2 linked regions of the Bosea sp. 685 genome follow. The protein of the gene in region 2 interacts with the protein of the main gene of each other region in a pairwise test. Links are inferred from orthologs where the notes say so. Each region holds a gene or a part of one and is shown on either strand. Other genes may lie near its edges. The genes, in order: ung and ndk.

What was found.
Region 1: the proteins of ndk (region 2) and ung interact in binary tests that used the Escherichia coli proteins (3 or more experiments, as listed by UniProt). The link is inferred for Bosea sp. 685 from one-to-one orthologs.

The regions. Positions count from the first base shown.
Region 1 is NZ_CP134779.1:325,135-331,078, forward strand. What follows is about bases 455-3,431. They hold ung (uracil-DNA glycosylase), read left to right. Parts: upstream 455-1,604; coding sequence 1,605-2,258; downstream 2,259-3,431. Other genes in these bases: RMR04_RS02655 (bifunctional metallophosphatase/5'-nucleotidase), read left to right, coding at 455-1,563; RMR04_RS02665 (IS5 family transposase), read right to left, coding at 2,516-3,431. Outside these bases: more of RMR04_RS02655, read left to right, coding at 49-454; more of RMR04_RS02665, read right to left, coding at 3,432-3,439; RMR04_RS02670 (phenylacetate--CoA ligase family protein), read right to left, coding at 3,780-5,012; RMR04_RS02675 (zinc metallopeptidase), read right to left, coding at 5,047-5,727; RMR04_RS02680 (ABC transporter ATP-binding protein), read right to left, coding at 5,754-5,944. UniProt on the Escherichia coli protein: Excises uracil residues from the DNA which can arise as a result of misincorporation of dUMP residues by DNA polymerase or due to deamination of cytosine.
Region 2 is NZ_CP134779.1:3,053,492-3,059,203, forward strand. What follows is about bases 1,727-4,471. They hold ndk (nucleoside-diphosphate kinase), read right to left. Parts: upstream 3,438-4,471; coding sequence 3,015-3,437; downstream 1,727-3,014. Other genes in these bases: RMR04_RS15810 (MipA/OmpV family protein), read left to right, coding at 1,727-2,307; RMR04_RS15815 (MerR family transcriptional regulator), read left to right, coding at 2,461-2,889; RMR04_RS15825 (SEL1-like repeat protein), read right to left, coding at 3,536-3,805; RMR04_RS15830 (DUF2147 domain-containing protein), read left to right, coding at 4,241-4,471. Also shown: RMR04_RS15805 (molybdopterin-containing oxidoreductase family protein), read right to left, coding at 1-1,309; more of RMR04_RS15810, read left to right, coding at 1,486-1,726; more of RMR04_RS15830, read left to right, coding at 4,472-4,573; RMR04_RS15835 (glutathione S-transferase N-terminal domain-containing protein), read right to left, coding at 4,709-5,416; RMR04_RS15840 (GNAT family N-acetyltransferase), read right to left, coding at 5,555-5,712. UniProt on the Escherichia coli protein: Major role in the synthesis of nucleoside triphosphates other than ATP. The ATP gamma phosphate is transferred to the NDP beta phosphate via a ping-pong mechanism, using a phosphorylated active-site intermediate.

The sequences.
Region 1 (5,944 bases), 2.7 Mb from region 2 along the record:
GTCCGGGCTTTGCTAGTTTGAAGCGGTTCTCAAGCAGAGGTTCCCGCCATGTCCGCACTGACACGCCGCAAGGCGCTCGGCGTCATCGCCGCACCGGCGGCGCTCGCCGCGACCGGAACCATGGCGCAGATGCCGGCTCCCGCCTTCACGCTGCTTCTGGTCAACGACATCTACAAGATGAGCGACGACAAGGGTAAAGGCGGTTTCGCGCGGGCTGCCGGCATCGCCCGGGCCGAGCGGGCCAAGGGCGTGCCGGTGCTGTTCTGCCATGCCGGCGACTGCTACTCGCCCTCGCTGATGTCGGGCTTCGACCAGGGCGCCCATATCGTGGCGATGCAGAACAAGATGGGGCTCGATGTCTTCGTGCCCGGCAATCACGAGTTCGATTTCGGCAAGGAAAACTACCTCAAGCTCGTCGCCGCCCAGAGCTATCCGACCTTCGCAGCCAATTTGCGTGATGCGAGCGGCAATGTCCTGCCCGGCCACAAGGATTCGCAGATTTTCGAGCTCGGCGGCGTCAAGGTCGGCGTCATCGGCACGACCTATGATCCGACGCCGCAGCTCTCCAACCCCGGCGACCTGAAATTCTCCTCGACCATGGAGGCGCTCCAGCGCGAGGCGCGGACCTTGAAGGCGCAGGGCGCCGACATTCTCGTCGCCGTCGTCCATGCCGAGCGCCGCACCGATCTCGAAATCGTGCGCTCGCGCGTCGTCGACATCGTGCTGACCGGCCACGACCACGACCTTGCCATCGCCTATGACGGCAAGGTCGTGATGGTGGAGTCGAATGAAGAGGGCAATTACGTCACCGCGATCGACATCGCAGTGAGCATCACGGGCGAGGGCGCGGCCCGCCAGGTCTCCTGGTCGCCGACCTTCCGGGTCAACGACAGCCGCGCCGCCACGCCCGACCCCGAGGTCGCCGCGATCGTGAAAGGTTACGAGACCGAGCTCTCGAAAGAACTCGACGTCGAGATCGCGACGCTCGCCGCCCCGCTCGATTCCCGCACCGGCGTCATCCGCACGCAGGAGACCGCGATCGGCAATCTGATCTCCGACGCCATCCGCGCCTCGACCGGCGCGCAGCTCGCCATCACCAATGCCGGCGGCATCCGCGCCAACAAGCAATATGCGGCCGGCTACAAGCTGACGCGGCGCGATGTGCTGAGCGAACTGCCCTTCGGCAATGCCACGATCATGGTCCAGATCACCGGCAAGGATGTGAAGGACGCGATCGAAAACGGCCTTGCTCCCGCCCCGCAGGGCTCGGGCCGCTTCCCGCAGGTCTCAGGGCTCACCTTCGAGGCTGACATCAAGCGCCCCGTCGGCCAGCGCGTCGTCTCGATCAGCGTCGAGGGCAAGCCGATCGACGAGGCGGCAAACTACACCGTCGCCTCCAACAACTTCATGCTCGCCGGCGGCGACGGCTATACCTCGCTGGCGCGCGGCAGGACGTTGATCGGCCTGACCGACGGCAAGCTGATGGCCAATGAGGTGATGGTCTATCTGCGCTGGCTCGGCACGGTCGACGCCAAGGTCGAGGGCAGGGCGGTCCTGAAGTGAGCGGCTATGAGGCGGCGCTCGCCGCGTTCCTGGCGACGCCGATGTCCGAGGGGTGGCGCGATCTCGCCGTGTTCCAGGACGGGGCGGCGGTACGGGCTTGCCTCCGGGCTGATGCGGAGGTCGCGGGCGGCCATGTCGTCGCGCCCGCGCCGGGACGGGTCTTCGCCGCTTTGGCGACGACGCCTTTCGCTGAGGTCCGCATCGTCATCCTGGGCCAGGATCCCTATCCGACGCCGGGCGATGCCAATGGGCTTGCCTTCTCCTATGTCGGTCCGCCGCCCTTGCCGCGCTCGCTGGTCAATATCCATCGCGAATTGCAGGACGATCTCGGCGCGGTGGGGCCTGCGAGCGGCGATCTGACGGCGTGGGCGCGGCAAGGCGTTCTGCTGCTCAACACTGCGCTCACCGTGCGCGAGGGGGCAAGCAAGGCGGGCTCGCATCTGGCGCTCGGCTGGGGCGCCGTCACCGACGCTGTCATCGCCGGCATTTCCGCGAGCCGGCCCCATGTCGTCTTCCTGCTCTGGGGTAATCCTGCCCAGGCCAAGCGCGGATTGATCGACGAGGCGCGCCATCTGGTGCTGGCGAGTGCGCATCCCTCGCCGCTCTCGGCGCGGCGCGGGTTTTTCGGGTCGAAGCCGTTTTCGCGCGCGAATGCGTGGCTGGAAGAGTGGGGGGAGGCCTCTGTCAGATGGTGAGGCGCGGGATCCCCTCTCCTGCCTCGAAGTCGGGTCTACCCGATTTCGACACTTTGAGTGCTGATCTCGGGCAGGCCCGAGATCAGTGAGAGAGGGGAAGAGGGTGGCGCGGCTGCCGTGAAAGGGCGCGGGGAACCCTTCTCCCGGATGGATTCCTCTGCGAAACGCGGCTGAGGACTGATATTTTGACGGCGGATTGTTCGCCTGTGACGGGCGGTCTTCAGCGGTTGGCTTGGAGAGCTCGCAGTCGACCTGGTTCAGCCGCCTGCGATGATGGTGGCGCGCCGGAGATTGTAGACGGTTGCGAAGGCAATCAGGTCTGCGGTGTTGGCGACGAACGAGTGGCATCGCGTCCGGGCTTTGCCATAGAGGCGCTTCATGGCGCTGAAGACAGCTTCGACGGGAGCGCGGCGGCGCGCGATCAGGGCGTTGCGGCGCTGCAGCCAGCGCGGCAGGACAGCGATGTGCTTGTGCCGGCGATGCATGATCCGGTCCTTGATGCCCAAGGCCTTCAGGGCGGCGCGCTGGGCCTTGCTCTCATAGCCGCGATCGGCATAGACGGCGGCCTCGTCGCCGCTGACGAGCCCTGGGGCCATCTCGACGTCCTGTATCCGCGCCGAGGTCACGAGCGCCGTGCGGATCAGGCCCGAGCCCTCGTCGACGCCGACATGCAGCTTGTAGCCGAAATGGGCCTTGCCGTTCTTCTTGCCCCAGTCGGCGCCGGGTTCACGGGGGTGGCCCTTGCCCAGCCCGGCTTCGCGTGACGGGGCAGCATGCGTCGCCTGAACGATTGTGGCGTCGAGCAATGTGCCCTTCTTCAGGATCAGACCCTTGGCCGAGAGCTGCGCGCCGATCTCGGCAAAGCAGGCCTCGAGCACGCCCGCCTGCGCTGCCGCCAGCCGAAAGCGGCACAAGGTCGTCTCGTCGGGCGTGCCGCCATCGAGCGCAAACCCGCAGAAACGTCGAAACGACAGCCGGTCCAGCAGCGCCTCCTCCAGGCCGGGATCCGACAAATCGTAAAGCGCCTGCAGATAGAGCGCCTTGAGCATCGCAAGCGGCGCGTAAGGCGGCCTGCCCGTCTCAGCCTGGCGCAGCTTGCCGGCCAAGGGCGCCAGCCGATCCCACGCGATCAGCCCATCGATCTTCGCAAGCTTCGCGTTCGCACCCAGGCGTGGGTCCAAAAACGCCTCAGCCAAAGACATCTGATCCGACATGCCGATCACCCCGCCGCACCCGAGCGAAGTGAATCAGCAATCAAACCTCAACGCCAGGGCCCTTTCGCAGAGAAATCCGGATGGGAGAAGGGCAGGGATGAGGGTGTGCCGCTGATTATTGGAGCGCGACTGCGCCGCAGCATCTTCTATTGAGAGGGCACACCCTCATCCGGCGCTCCGCGCCACCTTCTCTCGCCCATCTCGGGCTTGCCCGAAATGGGCCACCCAAAATGTCAAAGTCGGCAACAGCCGACTTTGATGCGGGAGAAGGGAAGAGAGCGTCGCACCCTTTCGGCAATGCAGCGCGCTACCCCACCGGCCGCTCATCCGCGATCACCTTGCCGTCATTCGGCAAGGCTCCGAGCGGCAGGATCTCGACGGCGCCTTTCAGCTTGGTGACCTGCTGCAGGGTCGAGGAGATCGCGTCGATAAACCCTGCGGGCTCGGCATAGATCTCGGCCTTCAGCGTCATCGTGTCGACCTCGTTGGCGCGGCCGACGACGAGGCGCAGCTTGGCGATCTCGGCGTGGCGCTTGGCGATCTCGGCGACCTGCTCGGGCCGCACGAACATGCCCTTGACCTTGGCGGTCTGGTCGGCGCGGCCCATCCAGCCCTTGATGCGGGTATTGCTGCGCCCGCATGGGCTCGCGCCCGGCATGACGGCGGTGAGATCACCGACCGCGAGCCTGATCTGCGGATGGTGTGGATCGAGATTGGTGATGACGATCTCGCCGACTTCGCCTTCCGCCACGGGATCGCCGGTGCCCGGCCGTACGATCTCGACGATCAGGTTCTCGTTCAGCACCATCCCCGCGCGCGCGCTCGTTTCATAGGCGATCACGCCGACATCGGCGGTGGCGTAGAGCTGGTAGGCGTCGATGCCGCGCTCCTTGACCCAGGCCTGGAGCGAGGGCGGGAAGGCCGCGCCCGAGACCACGGCGCGTTTCAGGCAGGAGATGTCGACGCCGCGCACTTCAGCCGCTTCGATCAGGATCTTGAGGAAATCGGGCGTGCCGGCATAGCAGGCGGGCCGGTAGGCCGAGATCACCTCCATTTGCTGCTCGGTGTTGCCGGGGCCAGCCGGGATCACGGCGCAGCCGAGCGCGCGCGCGGCCGAATCCATGATGAAGCCGCCCGGCGTCAGATGGTAGCCGAAGGTGTTGAGCACGACATCGCCGGCCCGGAAGCCCGCCGCGTAGAGCCCGCGTGCCGCGCCCCAGGGATCGCTGCCGGTGCCCTCGGGCTCGAAGATCGGGCCGGGCGAGGTGAAGAGTCGGCCGAAGGAGCCGAGCGGCGCCGAGACGAAGCCGCCGAAGGGCAGGGCGGTTTTCTGGAGCGCGGGCAGGTCCGCTTTACGCAGGATGGGCAGGGTGGAGAGCGCATTGCGATCGGTGATTGCGGCCGGGTCGATGCCGGCGAGCCGCTCGGCATAGGCCGGGGTCTTCAGGGCAGCCGCGAGCACAGCCGGCAGCCGCGCGAAGAGATCGGCCTCGCGGGCATCGGGCGAGCGGGTTTCGAGGGCATCGTGATGCTCGCTCATCGGTCAAATCCTCACGAAAACGGGCCGCCTCGTCTCAGCGGATGATCCGCAGCAGGCGGAGAAAATTCAGGAGGCCGATCAGGGCCCCGGCGACATAGGTGAAGGCGGCGGCGCGCAGCACGCCGCGTGCGGCGGGCAGGTCGCGCGAGTCGAGATAGCCGTCGGCGGTCAGGATCGGCAGCGCCTTGCCGAAACTGGCGTCGAGCTCCAGCGGCAGCGTCACAAGATGCACGACGAGCCCGACACCGAGCAGTGCGATGGCGAGGCCGAACTGCATCAGCCCGATCGCGGGCACGCGCGTGAGAATGGCGACGAGCGGGGCCGTGATCATGATCGCCATTGCGACCTTGTCGAAGATGCCGAGGAAGCGGGCGAGCGCGGTCCGCCAGGCGAAGAGCACGCTGCCTTGATGATGCTGGATCGCATGGGCGACCTCATGGGCTGCGACCGCGACGGCGGTGATCGAGCGCCCGTCGTGATTGCCGGGCGAGAGCCGCACAGTGCGGGCGCCCGGGTCGTAATGGTCGCCGCTGGGCGTCTGCTCGACCGTGACCGAACCGAGCTGGAAGCGGTCGAGCAGATGGCGCGCGAGCTCTCCGCCGGTGCCGGGCAGATCGGGACGATCCGAGGCGTGCCGGCTCATCTCGTGACGGACCCAGGCCTGTGGCCCGAAGACCAGCAGGATCACCAACACGGCGATGATGAGATAGAGCATGGGGTGCCGCCTTGCATTCCACCGGCTCAGGAGAGCCAGCGCTTGCGGCGTTTATAGCTTTTGACCTCGCGGAACGACTTCTTGTTGCCTTCGGCGACGCCGAGATAGAACTCCTTCACGTCCTCGTTCTCGCGCAGCATCTTCGCTTCGCCATCCATCACGACGCGGCCGGTCTCCATGATGTAGCCATAGGTCGCGTAGCGCAGGGCCATGTTGG
Region 2 (5,712 bases):
ACTGGGTCGCCGGCAGCACGATATCAGCCATCTGAGCCGTCTCGGTCATGAACTGCTCATGGACCACGGTGAACAGGTCGTCGCGGGCAAAGCCCTGCTTGACCAGTTCCTGCTCGGGCGCGACCGAGATCGGATTGGTGTTCTGGATGAACAGCGCCTTGACCGGCCCGCCTTGCCGCAGTGCCTCGGCATCGCCGGTCAGAACGCGGCCGATCTGCGACTGATCGAGCTGGCGAATTTTCGGATCGATGAGGTCGAGCCCCTCGATCAGGCTCTTGCGCCATTTGTAGATGCCGCTGTTGCTGTGGAAGGCGCCGCCGCCCTCATATTGCCAGGCTCCTGTAACGGTTGGCACAGACAGCGCCGCATGCATCGAGACCGCACCATTACGCTGGCGGGCAAAACCATAGCCCAGCCGGAAGAAGCTCTTCTTGCGCGTGCCGACGAGAGCCGCGAACTCTTCGATCTGCGCGACCTCGAGCCCGGTGATCGCAGCCGCCCATTCCGGCGTGCGGCCGGCGAGATGCGCCTCCAGCTCGTCTGGAGCATCGGTGTGCCGCGCCAGATAGTCGCGGTCGGCATGGCCATCACGGAAGAGGACATGCATCACCGCGCAGGCCAGCGCCGCATCCGTGCCCGGCCGCAGCACCAAGGCGAGGTCGGCCTGGGCGAGCGTGGCATTGTGATAGATGTCGATGGCGACGATCTTGGCGCCGCGCGTCTTCCGCGCCTTGACGGCGTGGTGCATCACATTGACCTGGGTGTGCACGGCATTGGTGCCCCAGATCACCACGCAATCCGACTTGGCCATCTCGCGCGGATCCGGGCCTGCGAGGCGGCCCGTGCCGGCGATGAAGCCGGTCCAGGCCATGGTGGTGCAGATCGTCGAATATTGACCGGAATAGCCCTTGGCGTGGCGCAGGCGGTTGATGCCGTCGCGCATGACGAGGCCCATTGTGCCCGCATAGTAATAGGGCCAGACGGCCTGCGCGCCGTGCTCGTGCTCGATCGCCAGGAAACGCCGCGCGATCTCGTCGAGTGCCTCGTCCCAGGATATCCGCTCGAACTGGCCCGAGCCCTTCGGGCCGGTCCTGCGCAGCGGGTGGAGCAGCCGGTCGGGATGGTGGATGCGCTCGGAATAACGCGCGACCTTGGCGCAGATCACCCCGTCCGTATAGCTCTGGCGCTTGCTGCCGCGCACACGCCCTATGCTGCGCCCATCGATGACCTCGACCTCCAGAGAACAGGCGGAGGGGCAGTCATGCGGGCAAACCGATGGCAGATGGGCGATGCGGGGGAGCTCAGTCATAACTGCTTATTAGACGAGTTTCAGAGCAGGAGAAATGGCGTGCCCACGCCGTCACCCTTTCCCAACGCGCCTCGGGTGCGGCAGATACGCGGGTGTCAACCGGCGGTTAACACTAACGAGTCAAGTTGAATGAGGTTGTGTTCGAAAAGGCGCCGCTTGCGCCGGAGTTCTCATCGATGCGTTGCGTTGTGTTCCTGGCGGGCCTGCTGGCCTGTCTCGTCCTTTCGTCCGGCCAGCGCGCTTCTGCGCAGTCGAGCGACTACACCACCCTCACCTCGCCCGAATCTGCGCAGCACTGGAATCTGACGCTGGGAGCCGGCCTGCGCTACCAGCCCGATTATTCAGGCTCCAACAACTATGTCTTCCGGCCGCGCCCGATCATCTCGCTCGGCAAGGGCGTGAAGAGCACCTGGTGGGTGGCCGAGGATGATGCTCTCTCGATCGGCTTCTTCTCCGGCAAGGGCTGGCGCATCGGCTTCTCCGGCAATCTGCTCTGGGAGCGCAAGGCCAGCACCAACCCCGCTCTGGTCGCGGTTCCCGACACGAAGTTCGGATTCGAGGCCGGCGGCTTCGCCGAGTTCTACCCGGCCTCTTGGCTGCGTGCCCGCGTCGATCTGCGGCGCGGCTTCATTGCCCATGACGCGCTGGTCGCCGAACTCAAGCTCGACGCCATCGCCAGGGTCGGCCAGTGGTCGTTCGGCGCCGGTCCGCGCATGAGCATCGTCGGCGCCGATTATCTGCGGACCTATTTCGGGTCCTATCCCGGCGTCGCCGGCACCGGCGGGCTGCTGCAGCGCTTCAATGCCGGGGTCCATTCCTATGGCGCGATCGCGCAGGCGACCTATAACTGGTCCGAGCGCCTCTCGACCACGACCTATATCGAGTACAAGCGCCTGGTCGGCGACGCAGCCAAGGCGCCGATCGTGAAAACCTATGGCTCGCGCGACTCGATCACGCTCGGCATCTCGGCAAGCTACGCCTTCGATCTCGGCTTCTGAGCGCGAACTCCGGACCCCGTGGGCCAGGACCAGGCCACGGGGTTTCATCGGCAAGGCCTACGCACTATATCCTCTAGAGACTAGAGCATCGACCCGAGAAGTGGGAACCGGTTTTCGGGGCAAGCCGATGCAGAGGATTAGGAGGTCATCGTGATGGAGCAAATGCCGATCGGCGCGCTGTCGGAGGCGACGGGCGTCAAGGTTCCGACGATCCGCTTCTACGAGGAGATCGGGCTCCTGCCCGCCCCCATTCGCACGCAGAGCAACCGCCGCAGCTATGGCGACGCTCATCTGCAGCGCCTGCGCTTCATCCGGCATGCGCGCGATCTCGGCTTCGCCGTCGACGATATCCGCGAATTGCTGGCGATGGCGGCCGAGCCGCAGGCCTCATGCGACCGCGCCGACAGCATCGCGCAACGCCATCTCGCCGATGTCGAGCGGCGCATCGCCCAGCTCCAGTCGCTGCGCGGCGAGCTCCAGCGCATGGTCGGCGAATGCCAGCACGGTCGGGTCGCCGAATGCCGGGTGATCGAATCCCTCGCCGATCACGGCCACTGCCTGCACGATCACCGCGTGGCCTGAACAAAAAAGGCGGGCTCGAGAGCCCGCCTGCACATCGTGCAATCCAGCATCATCCTGAAACTGCGCCGCTGGGCGGCTTGCCCAAGACGACCGCGTGACAAGACGACGGCGTGGATTTTGAGAGATCAGCCGACGATCTCGTTGCCGGCGAAGAACTGCGCGATCTCGATCGCGGCCGTCTCAGGCGCGTCGGAGCCGTGCACAGTGTTCTCGCCGACCGACTGAGCGAAGAGCTTGCGGATCGTGCCCTCGGCAGCATTGGCCGGGTTGGTGGCGCCCATCACGTCGCGATAGGTCGCAATCGCGTTCTCGCCTTCGAGAACCTGCACCACGACCGGGGCGGAGATCATGAACTCGACCAGCTCGCCGAAGAAGGGACGTGCCGAGTGAACCGCATAGAACGTCTCGGCCTGGGCCTTGGTCATCTGGATGCGCTTCTGCGCGACGATGCGCAGGCCGGCCTTCTCGATGACCGCGTTGACCGCGCCGGTGAGATTGCGCCGCGTCGCATCGGGCTTGAGAATGGAGAAGGTACGCTGGACAGCCATCGTTGGTTCCTTAGGGACAATCTGGGAGTGCGCGGCTTATAGCGACCGCTTTCCCGCCCCACAAGGCTCGCCGGGGCTTCGGCGGATCGCTGCGGCAATCAATGGCGCGTCAGGAAGCTGCGGGCCTCGCGCAGCGCCTCGGCGATCTCATCGCGCGTCATTTCGAGCGCCAGTTCCTGGCGATGGGCGGCGGCCCGGCCACAACCGCGCGCCTGGGCGACGTTGAACCATTTCTGCGCCGCGACGAGGTCGACCGGCTGATTGCGGCCCGCTGCGTACATCAGCCCAAGCTCGTAATAAGCCTCGGCAGATGCTTCCGTCGGGATCACCAGCGAAGCGGGGATCGCGCTCATTTCCATGCGTGCCATGACAGCCACCCTCTTGTCCTGTTGCGCCGAGCACCCGTCCAGGGCCGCGGCTGGTGACGACGAGATTTGGCCACAGCCCTTAAAGAGGCCGCTAAAAATCGCGATGAATCGAAGCTCAACGAGATGTAATCGCCGGGTTAAATCAACGAAGGATTCATGCTGGAAGCACGAAAAGCCATGTGATTTCAAAGACCTCTCGTTTGGTCAGCGTTCGCCGCGTTGACGCGATGTTCACCTTGGCGCGCGGTTGCCCGCTTCATTCTCCCGTTAAAGCAGGCTTGCTCCCGTTAAAGCAGGCTTGGAGACGGATCGTGCCTCCGATATGGTTCATATCTGAACCATGCAGCATAGCTGGTCGGATAAGGGAGGATCGACATGAACAAGCACGCAATCGCAGGCCGCCCCAAGCTTCTGGGTCTCGGGATCCTGATCGGAATGGCTGCGACGCCTGCAATGGCCCAGGATGTCACCGGCACATGGCTGCGCGATACCGGCGCCTCGCGCGTCCGCTTCGCCAAATGCGGTGAAGCGGTCTGCGGCACCATCGCCTGGCTCAAGGATCCCAACGGTCCTGCCAAGATCGGCCAGCGCATCTTCTACGACATGAAGCCGGCCGGCACCGGCAAATGGAGCGGCAGCGCCTTCAACCCCGAGGACGGCAAGACCTATTCGGGCACGATGACGCTGGCCGGCGACGCACTGACGACATCGGGCTGTGTGCTCGGCGGGCTGATCTGTCGCTCGGTAAAGTGGTCACGGGCGAACTGACGCGCGAAGCGCAGGCGGAGCTGCGGCCTCATCGTCATGGTCGGGCTTGTCCCGACCATCCACGTCTTCGCCGGTCGAGACCTGTGTTCAAGGCGTGGATGCTCGCCACAAGGGCGAGCATGACGGCTTCAAGCCTCAGCGTGCCTTCTGGCCGAACAACATCGCGTGCTCCTCGGGCGCGCGCTGCTCCGGCGGCTTGCGCAGCTCCGAAGCGACGGCAAGGCCACGCTCGACGGCCGGTCGTGCTAGCATCGTCGCGATCCAGCGCTCGACATGGGGGAACTGCTTGATGTCCTGGCCCTGGCGCTCCCAACCGCGCGCCCAACCGATGCAAGCCATATCGGCGATCGAATAGTCGCCGGTGATGTAGTCGCGACCGGCGAGGCGCTTGTTCAGGACGCCATAGAGGCGGTTCGCCTCGTTGGTATAGCGCTCGATGGCATAGGGCACCTGCTCGGGTGCATAGAGCCGGAAATGATGGGTCTGGCCGAGCATCGGACCAAAGCCGCCCATCTGCCAGAACAGCCATTCATCGACCGCGACGCGGCCGCGCTCCTCGGTGGGATAGAACTTGCCGGTCTTGCGACCGAGATATTGCAGGATCGCGCCGGATTCGAAGACCGAGATCGGCTTCCCGTCCGGCCCCTCGGGATCGACGATCGCGGGCATGCGGTTATTGGGCGAGATCGCCAGGAACTCCGGCTTGAACTGGTCGCCCTTGCCGATGTTCACGGGAATGACGGTGTAGGGCAGCCCGCACTCCTCGAGCATGATCGAGATTTTCCAGCCATTCGGGGTTGGCCAGTAATGGAGGTCGATCGGCTTGGTCTGGCTGGCGGACATGCTGAAGCTTCCTGTCGCGAGTGGCGGAGCCGCAAGATGTAGGCCTCCCGAGCGCTGCCCGGAAGTGCATCCGGCCCGCTTGGCGCGCGGCCTTGCCATGTCGTGAAAACGCGCCGCCTGGGGCAGCGCGCTCGGCCGCTACGGCTCGATCACGAATTTGAAGCCCTCATGGCTCTGGGCGAAACCGAGATTGACGTAAAAGCGATGCGCGTCGACGCGCGCCTTGTCGGAGGTCAGCTCGACGATGCCTGCCCCCTTCTCCCCAGCGAAGGCGAGCGCGTGGCGCATCATCACTG